DNA from 4 places in the Arthrobacter sp. KKT183 genome. Region 4 is predicted to be linked to each of the others. Evidence: riboswitches for the same ligand, from Rfam matches in the RefSeq annotation. Region 4 holds a riboswitch; each other region holds the start of a gene.
The links. Region 4 has a riboswitch for S-adenosylmethionine ahead of metX (homoserine O-acetyltransferase MetX). Riboswitches for the same ligand answer to the same signal wherever they lie in the genome.

Region 1 (7,453 bases), 1.8 Mb from region 4:
GGCAGAGCCCTATACGCTCTCGACCAAGGCCTCGCAAGATCATCAGCAGCATGGACGAGACCCTGTATGCCTCCGCGGCAATGAAAGCGGCGTTGAAGGTTCCGTGCGGCCCCTAAGATTAACCAGTGACCCTTTCGATTTGGCTGGCGCTGGTCGGCGCCCAGGCGCTCATCAGTTTCACCCCGGGTGCCGGAGCCGTCAACACTATGAGCAACTCGCTCACCGTCGGCTTTCGCCGCTCCATGTGGGGCATCCTCGGCCAGCAGCTGGCACTGCTGGTACACATCGGCGTCGTCGCGGCAGGGGTTGGCCTCCTGGTCGCCGGGTCCCCGCTGGCATTCAGCATCATCCGCTACGCCGGTGCCGCTTACCTGGTTTACCTGGGCATCCGGAAGTTCCTTGAGCCCCTGGTGCCAGCCGAGCAGGCGGCCACGCTCCACGCCGAGGGCGCTGCGTCAATGTTTCGCCGCGGCCTCTGGGTGAACCTGCTCAATCCCAAAGCGATCGTGTTTTTCCTCGCGTTCGTCCCCCAATTCATCCGGCCCGAGCAGGAGCTTTTCGGCCAGTACGGGGTGCTGGCGGGAACCGTCGTCGTTATTGATGTTCTGGTGATGTGGCTGTTCTTCGCCGCCGCTGCACGTTCCTTCAGCCGGTTCACCAGCGGCCCGCGCGGGCAACGCGTCCTCAACCGCACGTTCGGCACCCTGTTCGTGGCCGTGGGTGCGCTGCTGGCATTCGCCTGACGTATGGGTCACAAGTCCGCGAACGCCGTCGCTCCGCTCATCATTGCCGTGGACGGCCGGTCCGGAGCGGGTAAAACCACCCTCGCCGTGGAACTTGTTGCACTGCTGCGCGAACACCACACCGTCAGCCTGTTCCACCTCGAGGACATCTACCCCGGTTGGGACGGCCTGGCCGACGGCATGGAGCGGTACGTCCGCACGGTGCTCACCCCGCTGGCTTCCGGACTGCCCGCCCGGTGGACGGCGTGGGACTGGACAACGAACAACGACGGCGCCACCCATCTCACCCAACCCGCTGACATTGTGGTGGTCGAGGGCGTGGGTGCGGCCTGCGCAGCTGCCCGGGAACTGCTCGACGTGGTGGTGTGGATACACGCTGACGACAATCTCCGCCGGACCAGTGCACTCGTCCGGGACGGCAATACGTATGCGCCGTTCTGGCAGCGTTGGTCCGAACAGGAAGAGCGGTGGCTCGCAACCGACCGGCCCGCGCCCCACGCTGACCTGCTGGTCCAGGGCCATCGCGGCAACGCCGTTCCGGACCAGCTTCGTCGTGCCTTGGCCGGACTGCCGCAGTGTGAATCGCTCATGTCCATGGAGCGTGCCGCACGGCGGGGTCTTACGCTGCAGGTTGAGAGCGTCGCAGGGTGTCCGGACGCCGCAGGCGTTTTCTCCACCCTGTATGGCGGAGCTGAGGCCGCTGCCTGGCTGGACAGCTCCGCGGCCCAGGACCCGCAGGGCCGCAGCCGCTTCTCCATCCTGGCTGACGACGGCGGCCGGTTCGGGCAGGTTGCGCAGCACACCTCCGGCGTCACCATGGTCAGCAGCGGCCCGGTTAATGCCCGGATTGCCGGTCCATTTTTCCGCTGGCTCGACGGCGTGTGGGGTCGCCGCGCGGTCCGGTCGCCGGAGGACTATCCGGGGCCGTTCGCACTTGGCTGGCTGGGCTACCTTGGCTACGAGCTGAAGCGTGAAACCGGTGGTTCCGCTCCTGCGCACGGTTCCAGTTCGGTTCCGGATGCTTCGCTGCTCTTCGCGGGGCGTGCCGTCGTCCTTGACCACCGGGAACAGCGCACCTACCTGCTGACCTTGAGCGACGGCTCCCGCGACGCCGACGCCGATGCGTGGCTGGAACGTGCCCGCGCCGTCGTGCTTTCCGGGGGCGCTGCTCCGGCGGTGACAAGTCCGGTGGGTGCACCGCGCCCACTGAGTGCACCCCGCTTCACTGCGCGGGACACACGCGAGCCCTACCTGAAGAAAATCCGTGCGGCCAAAGCGGAAATCACGGACGGCAACTCGTATGAGGTGTGCCTGACGACGGCCCTGACCTCACGCGAGGAAACGCCCGTCGACCCATTCGGCATCTACCTCGCCCTGCGAGGCGCCAATCCTGCCCCGTTTGCGCACTACTTCACCTTCCCGGGCTTCGCCGTCGCGAGCACCTCGCCCGAACGATTCCTGCGGCTGGACTCCACCGGCGGAATGCGGGCCGAACCAATCAAAGGAACCCGGCGCCGCTCCCCGGACCCAGCCCAAGACGCCGCCCTCCAGGAGGATCTGCGCACCAGCACGAAGGACCGGGCAGAGAACATCATGATTGTGGACCTGCTCCGCAATGACCTCTCCCACCTTGCAGTCCCCGGCACCGTGACGGTGACCCGGTTGTGCGACATCGAGACCTATGCAACCGTTCACCAGATGGTGAGCACCATCGACGCCCGGCTCCGGCCCGGTTCCTCCCGTGCCGAAGCCGTTGCGGCCGCATTTCCTGCCGGCTCAATGACGGGTGCGCCGAAGATCAGCACCATGGCTATCCTGGACCGACTCGAGGAAGCACCCCGCGGCGTCTACGCCGGCGCCGCCGGCTACTTTTCCCTCGATGGGGCGGCGGATCTCGCCGTCGTCATCCGCACTCTCGTGCTGGAGGACGACGACGGCGGCACCCGCCTCACACTCGGAGTGGGCGGCGCGATCACTGCGGATTCCGACCCCGCCGAGGAGTGGGACGAGGTCCGGACGAAGGCGTTCGGGGTGCTGTCTGCGCTTGGTTCGAGCTTCCCCAGCTGACGCTGCGATCGAGCGGTTCGCTGAGCGGGCCTTTCGTCCACTTGGCGTCTGTGGAAGCATGGGACGCCCGAGGAAAGTGCAACGAAGGAGAACGGTCATGACTAGCTCCAACGATGAAAACACGCCCAACCTGAACGACGTTCCGGAGCCCGATAACGAGTTCCTTCCCAAGCGCATCCATCAGGGCCATGCGGGGCAGCCTGAACGCCTCGATGACGATGCCCTGGCGTCCGCAACGGAGCAGGAACGGGTCGACGCCGGTCTCATCGACTACGCACCGGACCAGGTTCCGGACGCTGCCGATCCCCTCCCTGCGGAAGCTTCCGATGAAGCAGACTTTGCCCAGCGCGGGCTGAACGAGGACAACGACACGAGCTCCTGACCTGCCCGGTCACTATGCTGATCGCATGACTGTTCTGGTGTTCCTCGACCCCGCCCGTCCCGACGGCCGCATAGCTGACGCAGCACAGCCGCAGCTGATGGTTACCGACACCGGGATCACGCGGGGTGACGGCATCTTCGAAACAATGCTCGCGGTCAACGGCGCTCCCCGGAAGCTGCAGGCCCACCTCGCCCGGCTGGCGACGTCCGCCGATGCGCTGGAACTGAAGATTCCGTCGTCGGACGTGTGGGAACGCGCCATCACCACCGCGCTGGCGGCAGCCGACGACGATGGCGAACTCGTGGTCAAACTCGTCGCCACCCGGGGCGAACCAGAGGCGGGAGCCACCGCGTGGGTCCAGGTGTCCGCCGTACCGGTCGGGTTGCGCGGCCAGCGGCTGTCGGTCCTCCTGCTTGACCGCGGCTATGACAGCACGGTTGCCCAGCGTGCTCCGTGGCTGCTGATGGGCGCGAAGACCCTTTCCTACGCGGTGAACATGGCGGCGGTCCGCTATGCGCGCTCGCACGGCGCCGACGATGTCATCTTCACCTCGTCTGACGGCAAGGTCCTCGAAGGCCCGACCTCGACAGTCCTGATTGCGCGGGTCATCGACGGCGTCAAGCACCTCATCACGCCCCAGCTTGAGAGCGGGATCCTCCCGGGCACCTCGCAGGGCGCACTGTTTGCGGCGGCGCGTGAGGCAGGTTGGGATTTGGGTTACGGACCGCTCGTGCCGGAAGACCTGTTCGCGTCTGACGGCGTTTGGCTGATCTCGAGCGTCCGTCTGCTCGCCGAGGTCGAGTCCATCGACGGAAAGCCGGTGACGCTTTCGCCCGAGTTGACGGCGGAGTTGAGCGGTCTCATAGCGTCCGTCTCCTAGCCCGAGCGCCCGTCCCCCAGCCCGACCGCACGTTCCCTGGCCCACCCGTCCGTCTCTCGGCCCACCCGCAAAAGTGCCGGGAATTCGCAGGATCGTGGGGACATCCCCACGAACCTGCCACGCATCGGCGCTTTTGGCTCAGGCCTGCCACGCATCGGCGCTTTTGGCTCGGACCTGCCACGCCCCGGCGCCTTTGGCCGAGTATCGCCGGCGTTACCGCACGTTACGGCCCGGCATGGCAGGCATGGCGCCGCCGGTGCTACGTTCATTCCGGAGTAACGAGTGCCAGCGCCAAGCCCTGACTTGCTGGACGGCAACCCTCTTTCACGGCGGGGTGCCTCAGGTGACTACTCGGCACAACGATCACATCCCATGATCACCAGCGTGCACAGCGTGAGGAGACACAATGGCACTGCATTCCAACCCCCATCCCCCGGCGAATTCCCGGCCCGGCAACGGCTATGCCGGCAACATCACCGCACGTGATGCGGTGGAACGCGTCAGCAAGGGCGCCGTGCTGGTGGATGTCCGCACTGTCGAGGAATGGCGGAGCGTCGGCGTTCCCGACCTCACCGACGCCGGGACCGTCCCCCTCTTCCTCGAGTGGACGCGCTCCGACGGCAGCCGTAACGTCTCCTTCCTCAACCAGCTGAACGGGCTCAAGGGCCGCGAACTGCTTTTCCTGTGCCGTTCCGGCGTCCGTTCTGTGGCAGCAGCACAGAATGCCACCGCCGCCGGTCACACTGCCTACAACGTGCTGCACGGATTTGAGGCCGACGGCGGCTGGCGCTCCAGCGGCCTCGCCACCACAGTTCATGCAGAAGAAGCCCCAGAGAGCACGGATACGACAGATCACGCAACGACCACAGGACAGACCGCGATCACAGAACGGACCGGCGCTGCCCGTTCGGCAACGGACCGTGGCGACGCCCGTGAATGAGCACACGCCAGTAAGTGAGCCCGCGCCGTCGTCGTTCTCTCCGGCGGCCAGCCGTGAGCCCATCGCGGGGAACGGCGGCTACCCCCGAATCCAACGCCCGGATGACGACGGCGCTGCCTGGTCACCCGATACCCTCGCGGTACGCGGGGGGCTGGCACGGTCCAACTTCGAGGAGACGTCCGAGGCGCTCTTCCTGAACTCGGGCTTTGTGTATTCCTCTGCTGCGGCGGCGGAGGCAGCCTTCACCGGGGACGTCGACCGCTTTGTATACTCCCGGTACGGCAACCCGACTGTCGCCATGTTCCAGGAGCGGCTTCGCCTGCTCGAGGGTGCGGAGGCGTGCTTCGCCACAGCCAGCGGCATGTCTGCCGTCTTCACCGCGCTCGGTGCCCTCCTGGCCTCGGGCGACCGCGTTGTTGCCTCACGCAGCCTCTTCGGCTCGTGCTTCGTCATCCTCAACGAGATTCTGCCGCGCTGGGGAGTGGAGGCTGTCTTCGTGGACGGCTGGGACCTCGGCCAGTGGCAGGAAGCACTGAGCGTTCCCACCACAGCGGTCTTCTTCGAGTCGCCGTCCAATCCGATGCAGGAGATCGTCGATATCCGGGCGGTCGTTGAACTTGGCCATGCGGCCGGAGCGCAGGTCGTCGTCGACAATGTCTTCGCCACACCGCTGCTGCAGCGGTGTACGGAACTGGGTGCCGACGTCGTCGTCTATTCCGGCACCAAACACATCGACGGGCAGGGCCGGGTGCTGGGCGGCGCGATCCTCGGCCGCAGGGAGTTCATCGAGGGTCCGGTGAAGACACTCATGCGGCACACCGGGCCCGCGCTGTCGTCATTCAATGCCTGGACCCTCCTCAAGGGACTGGAAACCCTTTCCCTGCGGGTGAACCACTCCTCGTCCTCGGCGCTGACCCTCGCCCGCTGGCTTGAAGCCCAACCGGCTGTGAACTGGGTCCGTTACCCGTTGCTCGAATCGCACCCGCAGTTTGATCTCGCTGCCGCCCAGATGACAGCCGGCGGCACGGTGGTGACCTTTGAACTGGATGCACCCGAGGGAAAGGCGAAGGAGCGCGCCTTTGCGCTGCTCGATGCCCTGAAAGTCATCGATATCTCCAATAACCTGGGCGATTCAAAGACGCTGATCACCCACCCTGCTACCACCACACACCGCGCCATGGGTCCAGGAGGGCGTGCCGCAATCGGCTTGACCGACGGCGTCATCCGGCTCTCGGTGGGCCTTGAAGACGTAAGCGACCTGCAGACTGATCTGGGCAAGGCACTCACTTCCTGATGTCTGGGTAGCCTCACTCCGTAACCCAAACGATCGTCCAAGGTTTCCCCAAGAAGGCAGGAGCAATCTTGCTGCTGAGGCACACATCGAGTACGTAGTCTGGGCGGGCGTTTTCAACGCACCCCGATGCGCGTCCCACCAAAAGAAACACCTTTGGAAGGGATGTTCCCATGTCTGTCAGCAGGCGCAATTTCCTGGCGATGGGCGGCTTCGGTGCTCTGGCCGCCGCGACCCTCACCGCTCCCCTGGCCTCCATCAGCGCGAAGTCCGCGCCGGTCCTGGACGGCTCAAAGCTCAAGCCCTATCAGCTCGCGTTCACCCGTCCGCCGTTCCTGGCGCCGTACAAGACGGGAATCAACCCGTTGGACGGGAAACCGCAGAACTTCTACAACGTGACCCAGAAGGCTGCGACGGCCTCCCTTGTTCCGGGACTGAAGACACGCATCCTCGGCTACAACGGGATCTTCCCCGGTCCCACCATTTCCATCGATCAGGGCACGCATGCCGTTGTGACGATGCGGAACCAGTTGCCGAAAGCCCATCCCGACTTCGGGACTCCGATGGCAACGTCGACCCACCTGCACGGTTCAGCGTCCCAGCCGCAATACGACGGCTACGCCTCCGACACCACGCTGCCCGGGTTCCGGAAGGACTACCACTACCCCAACTTCCAACCCGCACGCACGCTCTGGTACCACGACCACGGCGTCCATTACACGGCGCAGAACGCATACTCGGGCCTTGTCGCCATGTATCAGATCCACGATCCGGCTGAGCGCGCCTTACTACCGCAGGGCGAATTCGACGTGCCGCTCATGGTGAGCGACATCCAGCTGCGCGCCGACGGAAACGCAAACTATGACGACCACAACCACAGTGGCCTCTGGGGTGACATCAACCTGGTCAACTCGGTCCCCTGGCCGCTCATGAAGGTCAAGCGCCGGATCTACCGCTTCCGGGTGCTGGTCTGCGGCATCTCAAGATCATTCCGGTTCAAGCTCAGCACCGGGGAGCCACTGACAGTCGTGGCGACCGACGGCGGACTCATGCCTCGCGCGATCCCGGTGGCCCAGTACCGGCATGCCAACTCGGAACGCTATGAGGTCCTGATCGATTTCTCAAAGTACAGGGCGGGTCAGCGGATTGA
Region 2 (7,453 bases), 830 kb from region 4:
CGGACCCCTGGCACCCGTTCGCGGAAACTTCCGCGGCCATCGCGGACCTGCTCCGCGGTCACGGACTCACCGTAGAAACAGCCGACGACGTCGACACCACCCTCGGTAGCTTCCGTGACTCTGCTGCCTGGCCGGATCTGCTGGTGGTGAATGTCGGCCTCCCGCGGGACGGCGGCACTTCCCCCGGTACAGATGCCGCCCGTGATGGCCTGGACGCCTGGGAAGCCGGCGGCCGTCCGCTGCTCGCCCTGCACTCGAGCGCCACGAGTTTTGTCGATTCCGAGTCCTGGGAAGCGGCGCTCGGCGGACGCTGGGTACGCGACGTGTCCATGCACCCGGAGTACGGCGCGGCAACCATCCTGCTCGAGGGCTCCTTCCCCGTCGGTATTCCCGACTTCACTCTCGCCGACGAACGCTACAGCTGGCTGCGCACCTCACCGGACGTCGTCGTTCACGCCCGCCACGAACACGAGGGGCACTTGCACCCTTTGATGTGGTCCCTGGAGCGACCTGTCGGGACTGGATCCGCACGAAGCTTCTATGACGCACTCGGCCACGACGCGGCGTCGTACTCCTCACCGGAACACCGCGAACTGATGAAGCGCGCGGTGGACTGGCTGCTTGGCTAGGTCTCTTGTCGCAGGGTCAGGATCTCCGCGCCATCGTCGGTGATCGCGATGGTGTGCTCACTGTGCGCGGTCCGGCAGCCCGTAGCGCTGCGGAGTGTCCACCCGTCGGCGTCGACTGCCAGTTCAGCGGTATCCGCCATGACCCATGGCTCCAGCGCCAGCAAAAGCCCCGGGCGCAGCACGTATCCCCTGCCGGGCCGTCCGGTGTTTGCCACGTGGGGATCCTGGTGCATTGTCGACCCGACACCATGACCGCCGAATTCCGTATTGATCGGATAGCCCGCGGCGCTGAGGACTGAACCAATGGCAGCGGAGATGTCGCCGATGCGCGCGCCTGGTCTGGCGGCGGCAATCCCGGCAGTCAATGCACGTTCGGTGGCATCAATCATCGCGACGCTCTCCGCCGGCTTTGACTCGCCAACGATGAAGCTGATGGCGGAGTCTGCGACGATTCCGCGCTGGGAGACGGCGAGGTCCAGGGAGAGCAGGTCGCCGTCGGCAAGCGAGTAGTCATGCGGCAGACCGTGGAGCACAGCATCGTTGACGGACGTGCAGATATAGGCGCCGAACGGGCCGCGCCCAAACGGCGGCTCGTAGTCGACGTAGCAGGACACCCCGCCTGCCTCAGCGATCATCTCTTTGGTCCACTGGTTGATCTCCAGCAGGTTTGTCCCGACCGTGCTGCGGCTCTTCACCGTCTGCAGAATGCTGGCGACCAGCGCACCCGCTTCCTTTGCCCTGGCCAACTCGCTCGCGTTCAGAATTTCAATCATGTAGATGACCCTCTCACGCTGCCGATGTCCGGCTGAAGCGTTCCTTTGTTACGACACATATTGCGCCGGACCCTTGCAAAAGCGTTTAGTGGAATTCCACCATCCCGAGCGGCCGAGAGACCTGGATCGTTGACGCCGCAGCAACCCTTACCTGCTTGCAGGAGAACGGGTGCTACTGCCAGGAGCGATGGAGTTATACATGAGCACCGTTCTTCGAGCGCACCGTACCCAGGCCATTTCCACTGATGGCAACCAGACACTGCCGCTGACTTTCTCTTCGTTGACCCGAAGTTTCGGGAGCGGAAGCGAGCAGCACGTGGTGCTTCGCGACGTGACCCTGGACGTTGAAGCAGGCGAGGTTCTCGCCATTGTGGGCGCCAGCGGTTGCGGGAAATCAACCCTCCTGCGAGCCGCGGCAGGACTGGACGCTCCCACCAGCGGTGCGGTACTCATCGACAGCACAGCAGTGGACGGGATCGATCCCCGCTGCGCCGTCGCGTTCCAGGAACCCCGACTCCTCCCCTGGCTCTCGCTGCGCGAGAACATTGCTATCGGCCTGCCCAGGGAAACCAGTTCCGCCGCGGGCAAGGCGAAGGTGGAGGAGCTTTTGGGCCTCGTGGAACTCGACGGGTTCGCCGGCCACCGGCCCCGCGAAGTGTCCGGAGGCATGGCACAGCGGGCATCGCTGGCACGTGCACTGGCACGCAACCCGGGCGTCCTGCTCCTCGACGAACCCTTCGGCGCACTCGATGCCCTGACGCGGCTGAAGATGCAGGACCTCCTGCTGCGTATCCACCAAACCACCCCGACCACGGTCCTGCTGGTCACCCATGATGTTGACGAAGCGCTGCAGCTCGCCGACCGGGTGATCGTTCTCGCGAAGGAGCCTGACGTCCAGGGTGCAACCATCAGCCGCGTGCTGGAGGTTCCGGGCGACCGTCCGCGCGACCGCGGCTCAGCCGAACTTGCCGCGCTACGCAGTTCGCTGCTGAGCAGCCTCGGCGTCGACAGCCACCAGCACTAACCGCGCGCCTGCGGCCAGTTCGCAGCGCCGTATCCCAGCGCGTGCGGCGCCCACCGTGCCGCCATGTTGCGCCGACACCCCCAAGAACAAGCCCCCTACACCCGTCCCACGCACTCTCCGAAAAGGATCACCATGAAGAGCACCGCACGTTTTCAGTTCGCCGCCACCGCCGCAATCGCCGCCCTCGCCCTTAGCGGCTGCGTTGCCGGGGAAAACGCCGACGGCTCAGTCGGCGAAGCCGCAGCCGCGACCGGCGGAGAACTCACGGTGGACTTCGCCACCTACAACCCGCTGAGCCTCATCATCAAGGACCAGGGCTGGCTCGAGGCCGAGTTGGAAGATGAGGGCGTAACGGTCAAATGGGTCCAGTCCGCCGGATCGAACAAGGCCAACGAACTGCTCCGCTCCGGCGAAGCTGACGTCGCCTCAACGGCCGGTTCGGCAGCGCTGATGGCCCGCGCCAACGGCTCCCCCATCAAGACCATCGACATCTACTCACAGCCCGAATGGTCCGCACTGGTCACAACGGCGGAAACCGGTATCGAATCCGCGGAGGATCTCCGCGGCAAGTCCATCGCCGCCACCAAGGGCACCGACCCTTACTTCTTCCTGCTCCAGTCACTGGCCGAGCACAACGTTGATCCGAGCGAAGTGACAATCCAGAACATCCAGCACGCCGATGGCTGGGCCGCCCTCAACACCGGCTCGGTGGACGCCTGGTCCGGCCTCGACCCGATCATGGCCGCAGCCGAAGAAGACGGCGCCGAGCTGTTCTACCGCAACGTGGACTTCAATACCTACGGCTTCCTCAATGCCACCGAGTCCTTCCTGGAGGAAAGCCCGGAACTCGCACAAGCAGTGGTCAACGCCTACGAGAAAGCACGCCAGTGGGCTCAGGAAAACCCGGAGGAAACCGCAGCCATCCTCGCCGAAGTTGCGGGCATCGAAGAATCCGTGGCCACCAAGGTCATCTCCGAACGGTCCAACCTCGACGTCAACGGCACCCCCGGTCAGGCCCAGCTGGACGTGCTCGAGGTAGTCGGCCCGATGTTCGTCGAATCCGGTGACGTCGCAAGCCAGGAAAACATTGACGAAGCCCTCTCCACCCTTCTTGATGACACCTACGCAACCAACGCCGATCCGTCCGCTATTGGAGAGTAATGAGCAACCCTTACCTCACCGGTAACAGCATCGTGCCCGGCGGCGTCGGCACCGGCCCTGCTTCGGTTCTCTCGCCGAAGGGGACGAACTCCCCGAACGGGACAAATCAAAACGACGACGACGGCAGGCAGGGCAATGCCCTCACCCGCCGCAAGCCGCGAGGCAAGGCAGTCGCCAAGCTCGGACTGGGACTGATTGTGCCGCTGGCGCTGTTGGCGGCCTGGCAACTGGCCGCCGTCGTCGGTTTGATCAGTCCGGTCACCTTGCCGGCGCCAACCGCTGTCTTTGACGCCGCCGTCGATCTGATCCAGCGCGGGGAACTTCGCATCCACATTGCAATTTCGACCCAACGCGTGGTCATCGGCTTTCTGATCGGCGCGATCGCCGGTCTCGTGGTCGGAGCGTTTGTCGGCCTGTCCCGATGGGTGGACACCCTGTTCTCGCCGACCATCGGCGCCATCCGCGCCGTGCCGTCACTGGCGTGGGTTCCCCTGTTGATGCTCTGGGTGGGGATCGGCGAGGATTCGAAAGTCATTCTCATCTCCATCGGCGCTTTCTTCCCGGTGTTCACCACTGTTGCCATGGCGTTGCAGCACGTGGACAAGAACCTGGTCGAGGCAGGAAGGGCGTTCGGCCTGAACGGTCTGAGGCTGTTCACCACGGTGCAGCTGCCCGCCGTTGTCCCCTCGGTCATCTCGGGGCTGCGGCTGGCGCTCGCGCAGGCGTGGTTGTTCCTCGTCGCGGCTGAGCTCCTGGCGTCCTCGATGGGCCTCGGCTTCCTGCTGACCGATTCTCAGAACAATGGACGGGTGGACCGACTGCTCCTGGCAATAGTGCTGCTGGCAATCCTCGGCAAGCTCACGGACGCGATCCTGGGTGTCTTCGAGAAGTGGGCTATCCGCAAATGGGCGTAACTGCCGTAGATTCCCTTGTTCACGGGGGCTTCACCAACGAGGAAGAGCGGATCGCCTTCTGGGAGGAACAGGCGCGCCGGCTGCACTGGTCCTCCGACTGGCATACGGCCCACACATTCGAACCGGCACAGCAGGGACCGGACGGCGAGCTGTCGGTGCCGCGCATTGAGTGGTTCGCCGGCGGCACCCTGAATGCCGCCTACAACTGCGTGGACCGGCACGTCGCTGCAGGTCTGGGCGACAAGCCTGCCCTGTTCTTCGAGGGCGAGTCGGGAGACCGCCGCACGGTCACCTACTCCGAGCTTCAGGACGAGGTGTGCCGGGCGGCCAACGCCCTGACTGCCCTGGGGATCGGCAAGGGCGACCGCGTGGTCATCTACCTTCCCGTGCTGGTGGAGACCGTCGTCGTGACCCTGGCGTGCGCGCGTATCGGCGCCGTTCACTCGCTCGTCTTCGGTGGCTTTTCCGCCGAGGCGCTGCGCTTCCGGGTCGAGGACACCGGCGCCAAACTGCTGGTGACCACCGATGGGCAGTACCGACGCGGCACCGCGGTGCCGGTGAAGGACAACGCCGATGCCGCCGTCGTCGGGAAGAACGCCATTGAACACGTGCTGGTGATCCGGCGGACGGGCAGCAATGTCGCGTGGACCGAAGGCCGCGACGTGTGGTGGCACGACATTGTTGGCACCGCCTCCCCCGTACACGAGCCGCAGGCGTTCGACGCCGAGACGCCGCTGTTCATCATGTACACCTCCGGCACCACCGGCAAGCCGAAGGGCCTGGTGCACACCACCGGCGGTTACCTGACGCAGGCGTCGTGGAGTTACGAGTTTCTCTTCAGTGACCCGGATCCCGCGTGCCGCGTGAACGACGTCCACTGGTGCACCGCCGACCTCGCGTGGGTCACGGCACACACCTACGAGATCTACGGTCCACTCTCCAACGGTGCCACTCAGGTGATCTTCGAGGGCACACCGAACACCCCGCATCCCGGGCGGCACTTCGAGATCATCGAACGCTACGGCGTCACCAGCTATTACACGGCGCCCACGCTGATCCGTTCGCTGATGGGCTGGTTTCCCGACGGCGTTCCGTCCTCCTATGACCGCTCTTCCGTCAAAGTCCTGGGCACGGTCGGCGAGGCAACCAATCCCGAGGCGTGGCGCTGGTTCCGGGAGAAAATCGGCTCCGGTACCGCTCCCGTTGTGGACACGTGGTGGCAGTCGGAAACCGGCGCGACAGTGCTCAGTCCCCGCCCCACTGATGATTCCTTCAAACCCGGCTGCGCCTCACGCGCCCTGCCCGGTGTGAGCACGCGCATCGTGAACGACGACGGCGAGCCAGTCAGTCACGGAGAGCAGGGGCTGATCGTGGTGGACCGGCATGGCCCGGCGATGGCCCGCACAGTGTGGGGAAATCCGCAGCGTTATCTCGATTCCTACTGGCGGAAGTTCGCTGCGCAGGGCTGGTTCCTTGCCGGTGACGGCGCCAAATACGACGACGACGGCGACACCTGGATCCTCGGGCGCGTTGACGACGTCATCAATGTGTCCGGGCACCGGCTCTCGACCATCGAGATCGAGTCGGCGCTCGTGTCGCACCCTCGGGTAGTTGAGGCGGGCGTTTGCCCGGTGGCTGATCCGGTGACGGGGCATGCGATCGCCGCCTTCGTCGTCGTGCATGGCGAGGCAGGTAATCCAGCGTTTGAACAGGACCTGCGCAACCATGTCGCGAAGGCCATCGGTCCGGTTGCCAAGCCGCGCGCCGTCGTCGTCGTGGAGGATGTGCCGAAGACGCGTTCCGGGAAGATCATGCGGCGACTGCTGACCCAGCTGTACGAGGGAACGCCGCTCGGCGACACCACCTCGCTGCAGAACGAGGGTTGCGTGCCGCGGATCGCGAAAGTCCTCGCCCTGAAGAACCTACCGGGGAAGGCACCGGAAGTTTCGGGCACGTATGGTGGATTCGAACGCCCAGAAGTCACCGCAGGTGCACAAAAGTTGGATCAATTTGGAGGAAACATTGGGCACTGACCGCACCTTCGGCTTCCGCACCCGTGCGTTGCACGCCGGCGGAACCCCGGACGCCACACACGGCGCACGAGCCGTACCGATCTACCAGACCACGTCGTTCGTCTTCAAGGACACCAATGACGCCGCCAACCTTTTCGCGCTGCAGAAGTACGGCAACATCTACTCGCGCATCGGCAATCCCACCGTTGCAGCCTTCGAGGAGCGCATCGCCTCGCTTGAGGGCGGCATCGGTGCCGTAGCGACGGCATCAGGCATGAGCGCAGAGTTCATCACCTTCGCTGCACTGTGCCAGGCCGGCGATCACATCGTTGCAGCAGCCCAGCTCTACGGCGGCACCGTTACGCAGCTCGATGTGACGCTCCGTCGCTTCGGCATCGAAACCACGTTTGTTCCGGGCACCGATCCGGCCGACTACGCCGCCGCCATCAAGGACAACACCAAGGCGGTCTTCACAGAGATCATCGCGAACCCGAGCGGTGAAATCGCGGACATCGCGGGCCTGGCAAAGATAGCGCACGACGCCGGTGTCCCCCTGATCGTCGACTCCACCCTCAGTACGCCCTACCTCATCCGCCCCCTTGAGCATGGTGCTGACATCGTGATCCACTCGGCCACCAAATTCATTGGCGGGCATGGCACCACGCTGGGCGGGGTCATCGTTGAAAGCGGCAGATTCAACTGGGGCAACGGCAAGTTCCCCACCATGACCGAGCCTGTCGCTTCCTACGGGAACATCCAGTGGTGGGCAAACTTCGGTGAGTACGGTTTCCTCACCAAGCTGCGCACCGAACAGCTACGGGACATCGGGCCGTCGCTGTCGCCGTCGTCGGCCTTCCAATTGCTGCAGGGCGTTGAGACGCTGGCGCAGCGCGTCGATGAGCACGTGGCAAACGCTCAGGCCGTTGCCGAGTGGCTTGAG
Region 3 (7,453 bases), 1.2 Mb from region 4:
CCCACTGACTCGACCCAGATGGCCCCGGTGAGTTCCTTACCGAAGCTGAAGTCCCGGGCACCGGTCCCGGTGCCGACGCGCGCCTGAAGCGGACCTCCGAAGGGAGTCCTGCCCAGCACTTCCACCGGAGAACCAATACCGATGTCTTCGGCCGCCAGGAACCTCAAGAGCTGTGGGTCCTCATCGCTGATCCGGGTAACCCGTCCGGAGTGGCCATCGTCGAAGCTGTCCAAGGGTAATGCGTCGGGAAGCGTGATCGCCCCCGCAGCCGTCGGAATCGGATCACCGTGCGGGTCAACGGAAGGGAAGCCCAGCCGGGCGTCGAGCCGGTCGATGAAGGTGTCGGAGACAGTATGCTCCAGCAGTTCAGCCTCATCATGGACTTCATCCCAGCGGTAATCGAGATCGCGTACCAGGAACGTCTCGATCAGCCGGTGCCGCCGAACCATGGCCAGGGCCAGGCGGCGACCGTCAGCAGTAAGTTCGACGGGCCGGTACGGTGTGTGGTTCACCAGCCCGAGCTCGGCCAGCTTCCGGATCATTTCGGAGACCGACGAGTTGGCAACCGACAGCCGGGCGGCGAGCCGTGATGATGTCACGGGCTCATCATGCCACTCAGAGAGCGCGTAGATGGTCTTCACATAGTCTTGGACACTTGAGGATTCGCTGCCGGGTGTGCTCACTTTCGACGCCATGTCAGACAGCCTGCCTTGCCGGTGAACCGGCCCGCCGGCGTCGCTGTCTCAGTTGTGCGATGAGGCCAGTCCGGGGCGCCGCGATGTAGGCAACTGAAAACGCGAGTGCCTGCGCAAGTACAACTGCGGCTCCGGTTGAGATGTCGAAGTAGTAGCTCGCGTAGATGCCGGAGACCGCGGCGGTCGTAGTGATCAGAACAGCGAGTGTCAGCATCCGGTCAAAACTGCGTGTCAGCAAGAAAGCAGTGGCGCCAGGCGTGATCAGCATGGCCACGACGAGGATGATACCGACAGCCTGCAGCCCCACCACCACGCTGAGGGCGAGCAATCCCAACAGGAGCGCAGCCAGCGCCTTGGTGTTGAGCCCGATGACGTGTGCATGCGTGCGGTCGAAGGCGAGCAGCGTGAGATCCCGCCGCTTGACCAGCACGATCACCAGGGTCAACGCACCAAGGATCAGAACCTGCCACAGCTCACCGTCCGTGACACCGAGAACGTTGCCGAAGAGGATGTGCATAAGGTCCACTTGGGAGGGCGTTCGCGAAACGATGGCCAGTCCCACGGCGAAAAGAGCGGTGAACACCACACCGATCACGGTGTCGGACTTCAGCCTGGTGGTCGACTTCACAGCGCCGATCAGCGCAACGGCACCGGCACCGAAAATGAAGGCGCCGATCGAGAACGGAATACCGACGATGTAGGCGAGCGCGACCCCGGGCAGCACTGCATGGGAAACGGCATCACCCATCAGGGACCAGCCCATCAGGATGAGCCAGCAGGATAGAACCGAGGCGACTACGGCAGCCGCCAGCGTCACCAGCAGGGCGCGGGTCAGGAACCCGTATTGCAGCGGTTCGAGGAGGAACGCGATGGGATCCATCTAGGCTCCCGCCCGGGTAGGCGCCACCGCAGGGTCAAGAGTGCCTGCAGGCCCGAACGCGCGCGCGAGGTTGGCATGGGTGAGCACATCCTCGGGGGTTCCTTCGGCAAGGATCCGTTGGTGCAGGAGGATTGCGCGGTCGCACAGTCGGGGCAGGCCGGCGAGGTCGTGGGTGGACACCAGCACCGTCCGGCCTTCATTCTTCAGTTCGCGGAGGAGCTCCACAAGGGTGGCCTCGCTGCCCTTGTCCACGCCTGCGAATGGTTCATCGAGGAGGAGGAGCCGGGCGTCCTGGGCGATTCCGCGGGCAACAAAGGCGCGCTTCTTCTGCCCGCCCGAGAGTTCCCCGATCTGGCGGTGGCGAAGCTCTGTCAACCCGACCCGCTCCAGTGCCTCGGCCACCGCGGCGCGATCAGTCCGTGAGGGATGCCGCAGCAAACCCATGTGAGCGTACCGCCCCATCATGACGACGTCGGCGACGGAGACAGGGAAGTCCCAATCCACGTCCTCAGCCTGCGGAACATAGGCCACGAGCTTGCCTTTGCGGGCTGCCGTGGACGTTCGGCCGAAGAGCGAGAGCGTTCCCTGCTGCGCCGTCACCAACCCCATGAGGCACTTGAAGAGGGTCGATTTTCCTGAGCCGTTCACCCCGATCAGTCCGCAGATCTGGGCGCGGTTGATGGTGAAGCTCACGTTGTGGAGCGCAGTCACGTCTCCGTAGTTGACGCCCAAACCTTCGACGGCGATGGCCGGGTGTGCGCTGGCTGTCAGGGTCATCGGGTCAGTCCTGCAATGATGAGGTCGATGTCGTGTTGGAGCAGGTCGAGGAACGTGGGGACCGGCCCGTTCTCCTCCGACAGCGAGTCCACATAGAGCGGACCGGCCAATCCAGCGCCGGTGCTTCGTGCAACCTGCTGCTGCGCGGACGGATTGACGGTGGACTCGCAGAAGACTGTGGGCACGTTGTGCTCCTGAACAAAGGAGATGACGTCGCTGATCTGCCGGGGGGTTCCCTCGGTGTCGGAATTGACAGGCCAGATGAAGGCTTCTTTGATTCCGGCGTCCCGCGCGAGGTAGGAGAACGCCCCCTCACACGTGACCAGAGCCGGCGTTGCCTCACCAGTGCTGAACGCATTCTGCAGAGCGGTCAGCATGCCCTGGAGTTCCCGCTTCAAGCCGGCGCCGTTGGCTTGGTAGTCTCCGGAATGTGCGGGATCAAGCTCTGACAGTGCCGTAACAATGTTGTCTACGTACGTTTGCGCCGCCTTCGGGGACATCCAGGCATGGGGGTTGGGCAGTCCCTGGTAATCGCCGGAACGGATGTCAACGGGTTCCACGCCTTCGGAAAGCACCACATGCGGCGCATCGATGGACAGGACGAAACGTTCGAACCAGCGCTCCAGGCCCAGGCCGTTGTCAAGGACGAGATCCGCGTCCTGCGCCTTGACGAGGTCTGAGGGAGTGGGGTCGTAGCCGTGGATTTCGGTTCCGATCTTGGTGATCGATTCAACCCGGATATGCTCACCTGCCACCGAGCGTGTGAGGTCCGCGAGAACGGAAAAGGTGGTCAGTACAACAGGCCGCGGGTCCTTGTGTGAACTGGTCCGCTCCACAAGTGGGGTGCCACAGCCTGCAAGCACCAACGTTGTCAGGATGAGGAGTACCTGAATCCGAAGTTTCGGCATACCGAAAATATAGCCCGATCACGCTGCTGCCGCCACTGCTCCTGTGCAGCCGGAGCCACGGCACTCGACAGGAGAGCAATCGACAGGGCATGGTGGGCCTAACGGTATGTTGCCGGCAGGGCACGGCAGGACCACTATCAGGAGGTCGGGTTATGAGCGAAGAACCACAACACGAGGAAGTGCCGCGCGAGCACTCTGAACAGCCGGCAGAGGGGGATCGCGCTCAGAATCCCGCCGACACAGGCACTCACTCACAGGACCCGGCTGAGGGTGCAGATTCCGGGCCGGAAACGAACGGGACGGACGCTGAGGGCTAAAGCCGGCCGGCCCGCCAGCAGTAGGTAAGGTACGGCAGCTCGAGGACTGCGTCCGGCTGGTGCCCCAAGTGATCGTGCAGGTACCACGACAGATTGTTTTCCACCTTGGTGCGCACACCGGCTGATGCGTTCTGGTAGTAGGTGCGGGAGCGCGCAAGTTCCACGATGTCCGAGACCGGAAGAACCTGCGTCCATGGAATGACCCTAGACTCCGGCTCCGAAAAGCGCGGACCAAGCATAGGGCGGTAGCTCGGCCGGAAAACGTCTCCGGCATGCATGATGCGGGAGAGCCGGTGTACCCAGGCAACGCTGACGTCCAGCTGATTCCAGACGAGCGCGAATCTTCCCCCCGGTGCCAACACACGTGCGGCCTCCTGGCTTGCCGCAGCAGGATCACACCAGTGCCAGGCCTGGGCAATTGTGAGTACATCAGCGCTCGCCGTTGCGAGTCCCGATGCCTCGGCAGTTCCCTGCACTCTGGCTACGCGCGGGAGTTGTTGTCCGAGGACTGCAAGCATGTCCAGGGATGGGTCAACAGCTGTCACCTCCGGGCAGCGGCGGATGAGCTCCCGGGTGAACTTGCCGGTGCCGGCGCCAACGTCTGCTGCGCGCAACGCTCCGGCGGGTATGAGCCAGTCCACGCTGTCTTGGGGGTAGCCCGGACGCACGCGCTCGTAGCGGTCACTTTCCTGCAGGTAGCCCCGCGCCAATTCACGACGGCGGTGTTCGGCGAGGCGCGGACCTCCAACACCCATGTTGGGAACTCCTCGCATGACGGGTACGGAACCCGTCAATTAAAGCACCCGGTTGAAGGCGGCGTCGTGCCGAGGAAGTGCGGTCGCAGCGCTCAGTCGGTTGTGCAGGGCGCGGCGCCGGCAGTTCCCGGCGTGGGCGGAGCCCAGTCAGGGAAAGGGCGGGTCTCGACCGCGGGCACCCAGCGCCCGGCGTCGACCGCATAGTCAGTCCCCAGTCCATCCCGAAGAAGCGAGCGCAAACCGGTCAACAGCCTGTCGACGTCGTCCTGCCGTGATCCGAGCCCGAAACTCGCCCGTAGCGAACCTGACGGCAGGCCCAGCCGCTTCAGCAGCGGATGAGCGCAAAACTTCCCGTCCCGCAGTCCAACCCCGTGTTCTGCAGACAGATATGCGGCGACCAGCCCGGCGTCGTAACCGTGGACAGAGAAGTTCACTACGCCGATCGCATCGGTGCTGTCAGCGAAGATGCGGTGAACTGCTATGCCGGGAAGGTTGGAGAGCCCTTCCACGAGGGCATCCCGCAGCTCTGATTCATGCGCAAGCCAGGCCGGTTCATCCAACCCAGCGATGGCCTCTGTTGCCTTCGCCAGCGCGGCTGCACCGAGCACATTCGGTGACCCGCCCTCATGGCGCGCGGAACCGGTTGCCCAGGACACCGAGTCCACTTTCACAGTCTTCACTGCGCCGCCTCCGGCGAGGTGGGGCCTTCCGGAATCGAGCCAGTCGCCTCTACCGACCAGGACGCCCGCGCCGAAAGGCGCATACAGTTTGTGGCCCGAGAAGGCCGCGTAGTCGATACCGTCGCGGAGCAGATCCAGCCGCCGGTGGGGAGCGAGCTGAGCCGCGTCGACGACGATCCGCGCGCCGTGCGCATGAGCCGCCGCTGCGAACCGGCCGATGGGCAGAACTTCTCCGGTGACATTCGACGCACCGGTTACAGCAAGCAGGCTGATTCCTCCGGATGCCAATTCCTCTTCCACAGCGGCGAGCGTTTCCTCGATGGTTCCCGCGGCGACCAGCCCGCGATGGGGAAGCTGCAGCCAGGGCAGCAGATTGGCATGGTGTTCCACGTCGAGGTAGAGGACCTCACCGTCCTCCGGCAGGCATCCAGCCAGGAGGTTCAGCGAATCGGTGGTGTTGCGGGTGAAGATGACCGCATCATCTTCCCGGCCGCCGACGAAGTTCCGCACAGTCCTTCGTGCATTCTCGTAGAGCGAGGTGGAGATTTGCGATGCGTACCCGGCGCCCCGGTGCACACTCGCATAGTAGGGAAGCACGCTCTGCACATAGTCATTGACCTGCTGCAGCGCCGGCGTTGAAGCGGCATAGTCCAGGTTGACGTAACGGACGGCAGTGCCGTCCACCAGCGGCGCCTGCAGCTCAGCGCCCATCACGGACGCCAGCGGTGCAGCGGAGAGTTCGTTCTCAAGAAGTGCGTTGCTCACAGGAGGTACCCCACGTAGGTTCAGGGGACCTGCTTCACCAGGCCCCGCGCTTGCCGAACCACGTTCTGGCCCGGCCAGGTCGTCACCCGGGGCACCCCGCCGCGGAAGGAGGGTTGCCGGCCAGCAAACCGGGGTTTAACGCTGGCACTCGTGACCTAGGAATCCAGACTAAAGCAGGCCGGGAATATCCGGTCCTTGTGTTACGTGTTGGTGTTAAGCGACCACGTCAGACGCCGGTACCTTCCTGAAGCAGATCGTCCAGCGAGGGGTTCAGTCGCTTCAGGACATCATTGTGAAGTGTGCTGTTGGTTGCCAGCGCGTTGCCTCCGAAGGGTCCGTCGGAGCCTTCGAGTGACGTGAAGCGACCGCCGGCTTCCGTGACGATGGGTACCAGCGCGGCCATGTCATACAGGTTCAGCTCAGGTTCGCAGGCGATGTCCACAGCGCCTTCGGCGACAAGGCAGTAGGACCAGAAGTCACCGTAGGCGCGTGTACGCCACACGGATTCGGTGAGCGACACGAATTCGTCAAAGTTGCCGCGCTCTTTCCAGCCGGACAGGTTCGAGTAGGAGAGCGAGGCGTCTTCCAGCCGGGATACGCTCGAAACCCGGAGCCGGCTGGCTGCCGCGAGAGACTTACCCATGAACGCACCGGTGCCCGTTGCAGCCCACCAACGCTTTCCGAGCGCGGGGGCGCTCACAACACCGACGACAGGCCGGCCCTCGTCCACCAATGCAATGAGGGTAGCCCATACCGGTACGCCCCGGACGAAGTTCTTGGTTCCGTCAATAGGATCGATGATCCAGCGCCGCGAGCCGGCGCCGCTGCTGCCGTACTCCTCACCGAGTACGGCATCGCGCGGACGCGCACGCGAGAGTTGCCCGCGGATAGCCTCTTCCGCCGATTTGTCCGCATCCGTGACCGGGGTGAAGTCCGGCTTGGTTTCGACCGCCAGATCCAGCGCCTTGAACCGGGACATGGTCTGGTCGTCTACGGAGTCGGCCATTACATGGGCAAGGCGGAGGTCATCGTTGTAGCTCTGGAGGTTCATACTTTCAACCTATATGGTCAGGGTGCACAGATGCGGGAGGTCCCGATGCGGACGCGCTCAGCGCTGGGCTACGATCGGTTCACGCACGCACAGGAACGGGTGTCATTGAACGGTGTGCTGTTAAACGCAAGAAAGGGGACACCGGCCGAAGCCGATGTCCCCTTTCTTGAAGCGCTAGATCTTGAAGCGCTGAAACTTAGAGAACGGAGACTTAGAGAACGGAGATGTTCTCAGCCTGGGGGCCCTTGGGGCCCTGGGTGGTCTCGAAGCTGACCTTCTGGTTCTCCTCAAGCGAGCGGAAGCCGCCGGAGTTGATTGCGGAGAAGTGAGCGAAAACGTCAGCGCCGCCGTCGTCAGGAGCGATGAATCCAAAGCCCTTTTCAGCGTTGAACCACTTGACTGTACCTGTTGCCATTTTTTTATTCCTTGAGTGTGAGGATCCCCCCGTACTTCGGGGTTCCTGTCGCGGTGTTCATTTCGCCTGCAAAAAAAGCTTTCGAACTCCGGAGAGAAATCAAGGCTTAACATTCGTGCGCAACACAACAACTCCGTTCAGTCTAGCAGGCAATCGGCGCCGTAGTCACATCACTCACTGCATCCCCAGCTCCTTGGCACCCTGGGAAGG
Region 4 (7,453 bases):
GATCAACGGCACCCTCGGGGCACCGGGAATCGATATTCCGGTCCTGGGAGCAAGCTTCGACGTGGGCGTCAGCCTGATCGGCGAGAACGTCACGGGCACAGTGACGGTGGACACCGTCTCCGAGAACCGCGCGACTTACAACGTGCTTGCGGAAACCGCAACCGGCGACGCCGACAATGTGGTGATGGTCGGCGCTCACCTCGACAGCGTGGTGGCCGGTGCCGGCATCAATGACAACGGCACGGGTAGCGCCGCAATCCTTGCGGTCGCGGAATCGATGCAGAAGGTCAAGACTGCAAACAAGGTCCGCTTTGCCTGGTGGGGTGCAGAAGAACAGGGACTCCTCGGCGCTGAGCACTATGTCGCAGACCTCGCGGAGACGGGAGAGCTGGACAGGGTTGGGCTGTACCTGAACTTCGACATGATCGGCTCCGCCAACTTTGGCCGCTTCGTGTACGACGGTGACAACTCGGCCTTCCCTGTCGGTCCCGGCGCTGCTGAGGGTCCTGCGGGATCCGGTCAGATCGAGCAGGATTTCCACGACTACTTCGCAGCTGAGGGACTGGCCTCAGGTGAAACAGCGTTCAGCGGACGTAGTGATTACGGACCATTCATTGCAGAGGGCATTCCCGCAGGCGGACTGTTCACCGGTGCAGAGGGCATCAAGACCGAGGAGCAGGCAGAACTGTTCGGTGGCGTTGCCGGCGAACCCTACGATGCCTGCTACCACGCAGAATGTGATGACCTGAGCAACGTCAGCGTTGAGTCACTGGACCAGATGAGCGATGCGATTGCTCATCTGACCCTCACCTACGCCATGAACACGACCGCGGTGAACGGCGTTGGAGACAACGTGAAGGGTAACTTCAAGCAAAAGGGCGGCTTCGAAGGTAACCCGCTGGGCGGCGGCACCGAAAGTGGCGGCGGGCTCCACCCGGAGCATGACCACGATTCCGAACTGGCCGACCGGTAGTATCCCGGGCTAGCCAAAGGCGGGTCGGGACCACTTCTTTCGGGTGGTAACGACCCGCCTTTTCGTTGCCCGCGATCTTTTCCTGGATCAGCGTCGCAGCAGGCGCCGGTTCCAGGGCAGCGTGGTCAGGATGATGGCCCCCAGCGCGAGGATCGGTCCCGCCACAGTGGCGAAGACGACGACGGTCCCCGGTGTGGGGAGCACAAGGTCCAGTGCCAGCGAACCCAGCAGCTGGCCTGCGATCATTCCGAGGCCGGTGAGCAGCACACCCAGGGATCGCACCAGGAGGGCGCCGATACCGATGAAGATGCATCCCATCGGCCCGCCCAGGTAATACCACCACTCTTCCGGCAGCGGTTCAGGAGGGCCGGTGAGCACCAGTTTCACTAGCCAGGCGGCGAGGAGCACGACCGATCCGGCAATGAAGTTCATCAGGGTGGCGGTAATGGGTGTGCCGTACTGCACGGCGGCGGTTCCGTTCATGGCTTGTTGGAAGCTCACCAGGATGCCGGCTGCGATGGGAAGCAGGAGCGGAAGGATGAGTGCCGCCGTCGTACCTGTTCCGCCGAGGCGGGGTGAGACTGCCCAGATAACTGCCGCGACCGTCAGCGTCACGCCGATTACCCGCATGATGGTGATTATGCGCCGCCCGCCGGGTCCGATCCCGAGCCTGTCCACGGCGAGTCCGCTCAGCGTCTGGCCCATGACCGCGGCGACCGTAAAGAGCGCGACTCCAAGGACCGAGATGGTGAGCGCCTGCGAGAAAACAAACAACGCACCGATGGTCCCTGCGGCCAGGTAGATGCGGGGAAACCGCCGCTGCCGCACGGCAGGGATCAGCTGGCCGAGGCCCGCCCGTCCGCGCGGAAGCAGCAACGAGATCAGGATCATCAGCACCAATCCGGTACCGAAACTGATGAGCGCGGCTGCAAGTCCGTCGTCGAGCGTTTGCCCCAGTGCTCCGTTGATCCTGCTTTGAAGCGGAATGGCTACGCCGGAGGATATTGCCAGCGGGAGGCCGATGACGGCGGGAAGGTGGGGGGCTCGAGACACCCGTTAAACCCTAGGGCACTGGCCTGTTCCGGCCGGTCACTTCCGGCGGGCAGAATGTAACCATGAGCATAAACGATGAGACCAGCGCCGCCACTGAAGTGCCTATCCGTGACTCGATGATCCGGCTGGGCCAGTTGGTCAAGCTGGCCAATCTTGCCGAGGATGGGGTGGAGGCCAAGGAACTCATTGAGAACGGTCTGGTGAAAGTCAACGGTGAAATTGAGGATCGCCGGGGACGCCAGATCCATCCCGGTGATTCCGTGACGGTGAACGGCGTCACCGTGACAGTGGTGCAGGGATAACGCGGGTATCGCGGGCTTCGGCTTCGCACACCGCAACGAGAAAGTCCGATGTTGGCGTCCAGGCCTGAAGATCCCACGTGGCCAGGCGCAAGGAGACGGAGAAGCCGGCGCCGGCGACGTCAGTGAAAAACTGGTCGAAGGTGTAGCCGCGCCCGGCGCCGAACCCGACGATCAGGCGTCCACCGCGCGCCAGGTGGCGATGCAGGCGTGCAAGAACCTGTGGCGCCGTGCCCGGAGCAAGGAAGGCGAGGACGTTTCCTGCGCAGACAATCACGTCAAAGGACTTAGCCACTCCGCGGGCCGGCAGATCCAGCTCTGTCAAGTCTCCCACCAGCCACACAGGCCCTGGGTGGGCTGCCCTCGCCGCTTCGACCAACTGGGCGTCCGCGTCAACTCCCACCACGGAATGGCCACGCAGCGCCAGTTCCCCGCCAACCCGGCCTTGCCCGCAGCCGGCGTCGAGAATACGCGCATTTCGGGGAGCCATTGCGTCGACGCACCGGGCTTCCCCGTGTAAGTCCGCACCCTCGGATATCAGCTGTTCAAAACGCTGGATGTAGGCGGCTGACCTGTTGGGGTCCGCGCGTTTTCCTGCGTCCCAGAGCGTTTCTTTCTTCACATTCGGGAGTCTAACCCGCCACCGTAACGGCGTTACCGTGACAGTGGTGTCCGGCTGACGCCGGGCACCACCATCTGCAGAAATTCCCGCACATGTCCCAGTTCCTGTGCGTTGATGCTGTGGTACATGCCCGCGTAGAGCACCTTGGTGAGCTTGGTGTGGCGGTTCAGCCAGCCGTGGGTGAACTCGATTCGATCGGCGGGAATGACCGGGTCTTCCTGATCCCGGCCCCAGAAGAACGGCACTGGCTTCGCAACAAGCGCGCTGTCGTTGAAGAACGTGCTGCCGTCGGTCGGCACAACAAACCCTGAAAGCCCGACGACGGCCGCGTAGTCTGCGGGCCGGGCACGCAGCATGGAGCTTGCCACTGCCATGCCCATCGAGAAGCCGAGCAGGGTGACGCTCGAGTGCGACTGCTTGATGGAGTCGACCCAGTCAATGACGTCCTGGACGGCGGCGGTGACCTTGTCGACCGAATAGGCGGCGTCCTGCATCAGCGGGAACCAGGTGAAACCTGCTCCCAGGGCGACCGGTGCACGTACGGATGCCACGGTGAACTCGTCGGGCAGGAAGTCGAGGATGCCCATGAGGTCTTCCTCGTTGGCCATGTGTCCGTGCAGCAGCACCAGGAGCGGCGAGCCGGAGCGCTCGTCTTCGGGCTTCGACCAGACGACAGTCGGTGCGGTCGAGGCCGGGCCGGTCCCGGGCCCGGTCTCGGGGGCGGAGGCGGAGGAGGAGGCGGAGGAGGGCGCAGCAGAACCGTCAGTCGAGGAAAAATTCGTCATAGCTCCATAGTGGCATGTTGAACTGTGCCGGCGGCGTGCTGCGGCAGGCTGCGTCTCAGCCCGCGCGAAACCGCAGCGCTGAGGCGCTCTCCTTGACATCGCCGTCGTCGGTGTTGCTATAGAACGCTGCTGCCAGCGCGGGCTCAAGCTGCGCAATCTCGGTGAGGAAGGCATCGTGGCCGATGGGAGATTCAATGGTGTGGACGGCAACGTTCCCGGGCAATGCGGACGCCAGTTCAACGGACTGGCGAGGCCAGTAGAGGCGATCCGAATCCACCGCCGCGACGAAGAACTCTGCCGAGGCAGCTGCGAGCGCAGTGCTGAGGCTCCCCCGGTCACGGGCAACGTCGTGGCTCATGAGCGCTTCAGTGAGGATGACGTAGCTGTTGGCGTCAAACCGCCGGACCAGCTTTTCCGCCTGATGGTCCAGGTAGCTCTCCACCTGGTAGCGGCCGCGCCCGCCCGGCGCCGACGACCCAAAAGGCTCTTCCATACCCTGCGCTGCCCGACCGAACCGGTGTACGAGTTCCGCCTCCGAACGGTAGGTGATGTGCGCGATGCGCCGGGCAAGGCCCAACCCATCCTCGGGACCGGCGCTTCCGTAGTAGTCACCGCCGGTGAACCGCGGGTCGAGGCGAATGGCCTGCACCTGGGCCTGCGCGAAGGCGATCTGCTCCGCGGTGCTCGCTGCTCCGCACGCGATGACGGCGCACCGTTGCACCCGCCCGGGATAGGTGACAGCCCACTCAAGAGCCCTCGCGCCTCCCATTGACCCACCCAGCACGGAGTGCCAGGAGGAGATGCCCAGCAGGTCTGCGAGCAGTGCCTCGGCACGCACGGAATCGCGGATGGTAACGAAGGGGAAACGCGAACCCCACGGCTTGCCCTCCGGATCAAGCGACGCCGGCCCCGTGGATCCGTAACAGCCGCCCAGCATATTGATGGACACCACGAAGTAGCGGTTCGTGTCGATGGTTCTGCCCGGACCCACCAACCCGTCCCACCAGCCATCCTCGGAGGACTCGCCCCGCGCTACATGTGAGCTGCCGGTGAGTGCGTGCTCGATCAGCACCGCATTGGAGGCATCGGCATTGAGCGTGCCCCAGGTCTCGTAGGCGAGGACGACATCGGGCAAATGGCCGCCTGTTTCCAGCGCCAACGGGCCAATCCGGAACCGTTGCACGACGACGCCGTCAACCAGCCCCGCTTCCGGCTGCGGAACCGCTGTGGTGATGCCTGTCAAAACCCTGCCGCCTCACTGAATCGCGCTTGCTCCTGCACTGCATGCAGGGCCTGGTCTTCACCCGGGGCACCCCGCCGCGAGGGAGGGTTGCCGGACAGCAAGCCGGGGCTGATGGCGGGTGGAACCTGCCGTACTGTCACTCGTTACCTCGTATTAGGAAACCTGACCAGCGCGGGTGAGGGCAACTTGTGTGACTCGCCGTGAAATGAAGCCGGCTGGCGTAGTAGCCGTGAAAGGCGCGCGTGCGGCAGAGGATGCTTGAGTGGGGCCGTTCGGCGTCTATGGGAAAACGGTCGGCCCCACTCAAGGGGGACACCCAGTGGGCGTCCCTGGCAGGAAAGTCCGGCGGTCTCGGAACCGGGCTCCCTGTGTGAAGCAACTATCCGGCTCTGACCTTGGGTTTTGCTTGGAACATTGTCGCCCGCGGTGTGACTTAGGTAACCCTTAGTCGAGGCCTCCATCACAAAGTGCCAAAATGGGGCCATGCGCCTGGATCATGTGTCTTATGCCTGCGAACCTGACGGACTGACTGCTACTGCGGAACGGATTTCCGACGCCCTCGGAGTTGAATTCGTCAAGGGTGGAATCCACCCGCGGTTCGGTACCCGCAACATGATTTTTCCGTTGGTCAACGGCCAGTACCTCGAGGTAGTCGAGGTCCTTGACCACCCGGCCTCGGACAAGGCTCCATTTGGCCAGGCGGTGCGGGCACGGTCCGAGGCCGGCGGCGGCTGGATGGGCTGGTGCGTAGCCGTTGATGACCTCGCCCCGTTCGAGGACCGCCTTGGCCGCAGCGCCGTCCCCGGTAACCGCAAATTCCCGGACGGGCAGGAGCTGACCTGGCAGCAGATCGGCATCAAGGGCCTCATCGCTGACCCTCAGGTCCCCTACATGATCCGCTGGGATGAAGGCACGGAGTCCCTCCACCCATCCCAGGCGCGCACCGCGTCCGTGCGCCTCAGCGCGCTCACCATCGCCGGGTCGGCAGAGCGCGTCACAGAGTGGCTCGGAACGCCCGTCACCCACCCGCTGGACGACGTCGACGTCGAGTGGATCGCCCCCAACGGCACGCCCGGCATCATGTCGGTAGCGTTCGAAACCCCGAAAGGTGCGGTCCGGATCTAATTGGTTCTTTCGGACGCTGGTTCCCCAGGCCGCGTGGCCGGGGGTTAGCTTCCGATGCCGATAGCCGGGCCGAAGAGCGCGAAGCCGACAAAGCCTGCAATGTCCAGCAGCGCATGCGCTATCACCAGGGGCATCACCCGCTTGGTGCGCGTGTAGGCGTAGCCGAAGATCAGCCCCATGATCACGTTCCCGATGAACGGGCCGATCCCCTGGTACAGGTGATAGCTCCCTCGCAGGAGCGCCGAAGTCACAATAATCACCGGGACTGACCAGCCCAGTTCCCGGAGCCGCTCAAAGAGGTAGCCCACCACAATGACCTCTTCGAGCACCGCGTGACGGATCGCCGAGAGCACCAGCACAGGCAGCGTCCACCAGTAGGTGTCGAGCGCCGTCGGGATGATCGCAGTGGTAAGCCCCAGTGCCCGGCCCGCGGCGTACACCCCGAGCGTTCCCACCCCGATCACCGCGGCCAGCCCCACTCCCAGACCGAAGTCGACCTTCGGTTTGCTGAAGGTGAAGCCAATCCGGCGGAAGGCCGACTTCCCCGGCTGGGTGAGCAGGAACAGCACAAGCACCACGGGAACCAGCGCAAAGAAGATTCCCAGCAGCTGGTAGGTGAGATCGAAGTACTGCCGGTTGTCCAGAACCGGATTGAGCCTGGTGGTCTGCGCAGCCAGCGGCGCACGGGTCAGCTTGTCGATCAACTCCACCACCGCGTAAACCCCGGCCTGGCCGAGGGACAGACCAAGGACAATCAGGATTTCCGCTTTGATCCTCTTCCGGCGGGCGGTCGGGGATAACGACGACGGCTGGCTGGTTTTGGCGGTTGGCATGCCTTCATGGTGCCGTACGCTTCGGTGCTTGCCAAAGCGTACAAAAACGGTTCCCCGGGAGGTTTTTGTCGCCTATCTGCTGTTCTGAGCGTCGTGAAACAGCAACTAGGCGACAAAAACTCAACGGAGGCGCTGCCCGGCGCGCCACACCGCATGGGTCAGCTGCATCCCCGGACGGTAAGCCAGGTGGGTTGCGGACGGTGCGTCCAGCAGTTGCAGGTCCGCGCGGTGTCCGACAGCGAGCGACCCAACGGCCAGCCGGCCGCCGTCGTCGGTTGTTTGTTCGCGGTGGAGGGCAAGCGCACCGCCGTAGGTTGCCGCGCGGACGGCTTCGGCAACCGTCAGTCCCATCTGCAGCACGGCAGTAGCTACGCAGAACGCCATGGACGAGGTGTAGGACGTCCCCGGATTGCAGTTGGAGGCAAGCGCGATGGGTACTCCGGCATCCAGCAGCTGCCGGGCGGGCGCGAGGGGTTGGCGGGTGGACAGATCGCACGCGGGCAGGCAGGTTGCCACCGTC

Region 1: linked by a shared signal. The riboswitch ahead of ACZ2GY_RS13790 (rhodanese-like domain-containing protein) and the one ahead of metX (homoserine O-acetyltransferase MetX) in region 4 are both predicted to bind S-adenosylmethionine.
Region 2: linked by a shared signal. The riboswitch ahead of ACZ2GY_RS01520 (ABC transporter ATP-binding protein) and the one ahead of metX (homoserine O-acetyltransferase MetX) in region 4 are both predicted to bind S-adenosylmethionine.
Region 3: linked by a shared signal. The riboswitch ahead of ACZ2GY_RS10890 (aminotransferase class V-fold PLP-dependent enzyme) and the one ahead of metX (homoserine O-acetyltransferase MetX) in region 4 are both predicted to bind S-adenosylmethionine.

The regions. Positions count from the first base shown of each region.
Region 1 is NZ_CM145770.1:2,899,918-2,907,370, forward strand. It holds gene ACZ2GY_RS13770 (LysE family transporter) at 126-743, shown strand; gene pabB (aminodeoxychorismate synthase component I) at 747-2,810, shown strand; gene ACZ2GY_RS13780 (hypothetical protein) at 2,908-3,192, shown strand; gene ACZ2GY_RS13785 (aminodeoxychorismate lyase) at 3,218-4,072, shown strand; SAM riboswitch class IV at 4,347-4,472, shown strand; gene ACZ2GY_RS13790 (rhodanese-like domain-containing protein) at 4,479-5,012, shown strand; gene ACZ2GY_RS13795 (O-succinylhomoserine sulfhydrylase) at 5,101-6,306, shown strand; gene ACZ2GY_RS13800 (multicopper oxidase family protein) at 6,477-7,453, shown strand, end outside.
Region 2 is NZ_CM145770.1:295,120-302,572, reverse strand. It holds gene ACZ2GY_RS01530 (ThuA domain-containing protein) at 1-629, shown strand, start outside; gene map (type I methionyl aminopeptidase) at 626-1,402, opposite strand; SAM riboswitch class I at 1,499-1,596, shown strand; gene ACZ2GY_RS01520 (ABC transporter ATP-binding protein) at 1,602-2,426, shown strand; gene ACZ2GY_RS01515 (aliphatic sulfonate ABC transporter substrate-binding protein) at 2,559-3,587, shown strand; gene ACZ2GY_RS01510 (ABC transporter permease) at 3,587-4,501, shown strand; gene acs (acetate--CoA ligase) at 4,492-6,534, shown strand; gene ACZ2GY_RS01500 (O-acetylhomoserine aminocarboxypropyltransferase/cysteine synthase family protein) at 6,512-7,453, shown strand, end outside.
Region 3 is NZ_CM145770.1:2,285,260-2,292,712, reverse strand. It holds gene ACZ2GY_RS10920 (metal-dependent transcriptional regulator) at 1-695, opposite strand, end outside; gene ACZ2GY_RS10915 (metal ABC transporter permease) at 697-1,575, opposite strand; gene ACZ2GY_RS10910 (metal ABC transporter ATP-binding protein) at 1,576-2,352, opposite strand; gene ACZ2GY_RS10905 (metal ABC transporter substrate-binding protein) at 2,349-3,260, opposite strand; gene ACZ2GY_RS10900 (hypothetical protein) at 3,413-3,577, shown strand; gene ACZ2GY_RS10895 (class I SAM-dependent methyltransferase) at 3,574-4,332, opposite strand; gene ACZ2GY_RS10890 (aminotransferase class V-fold PLP-dependent enzyme) at 4,425-5,723, opposite strand; SAM riboswitch class IV at 5,819-5,933, opposite strand; gene hisN (histidinol-phosphatase) at 6,004-6,828, opposite strand; gene ACZ2GY_RS10880 (cold-shock protein) at 7,040-7,243, opposite strand; gene rsgA (ribosome small subunit-dependent GTPase A) at 7,418-7,453, opposite strand, start outside.
Region 4 is NZ_CM145770.1:1,124,603-1,132,055, reverse strand. It holds gene ACZ2GY_RS05370 (M28 family peptidase) at 1-973, shown strand, start outside; gene ACZ2GY_RS05365 (DMT family transporter) at 1,061-2,026, opposite strand; gene ACZ2GY_RS05360 (RNA-binding S4 domain-containing protein) at 2,089-2,328, shown strand; gene ACZ2GY_RS05355 (class I SAM-dependent methyltransferase) at 2,303-2,947, opposite strand; gene ACZ2GY_RS05350 (alpha/beta hydrolase) at 2,980-3,732, opposite strand; gene metX (homoserine O-acetyltransferase MetX) at 3,788-4,975, opposite strand; SAM riboswitch class IV at 4,993-5,123, opposite strand; gene ACZ2GY_RS05340 (VOC family protein) at 5,459-6,100, shown strand; gene ACZ2GY_RS05335 (CPBP family intramembrane glutamic endopeptidase) at 6,145-6,933, opposite strand; gene hutI (imidazolonepropionase) at 7,054-7,453, opposite strand, start outside.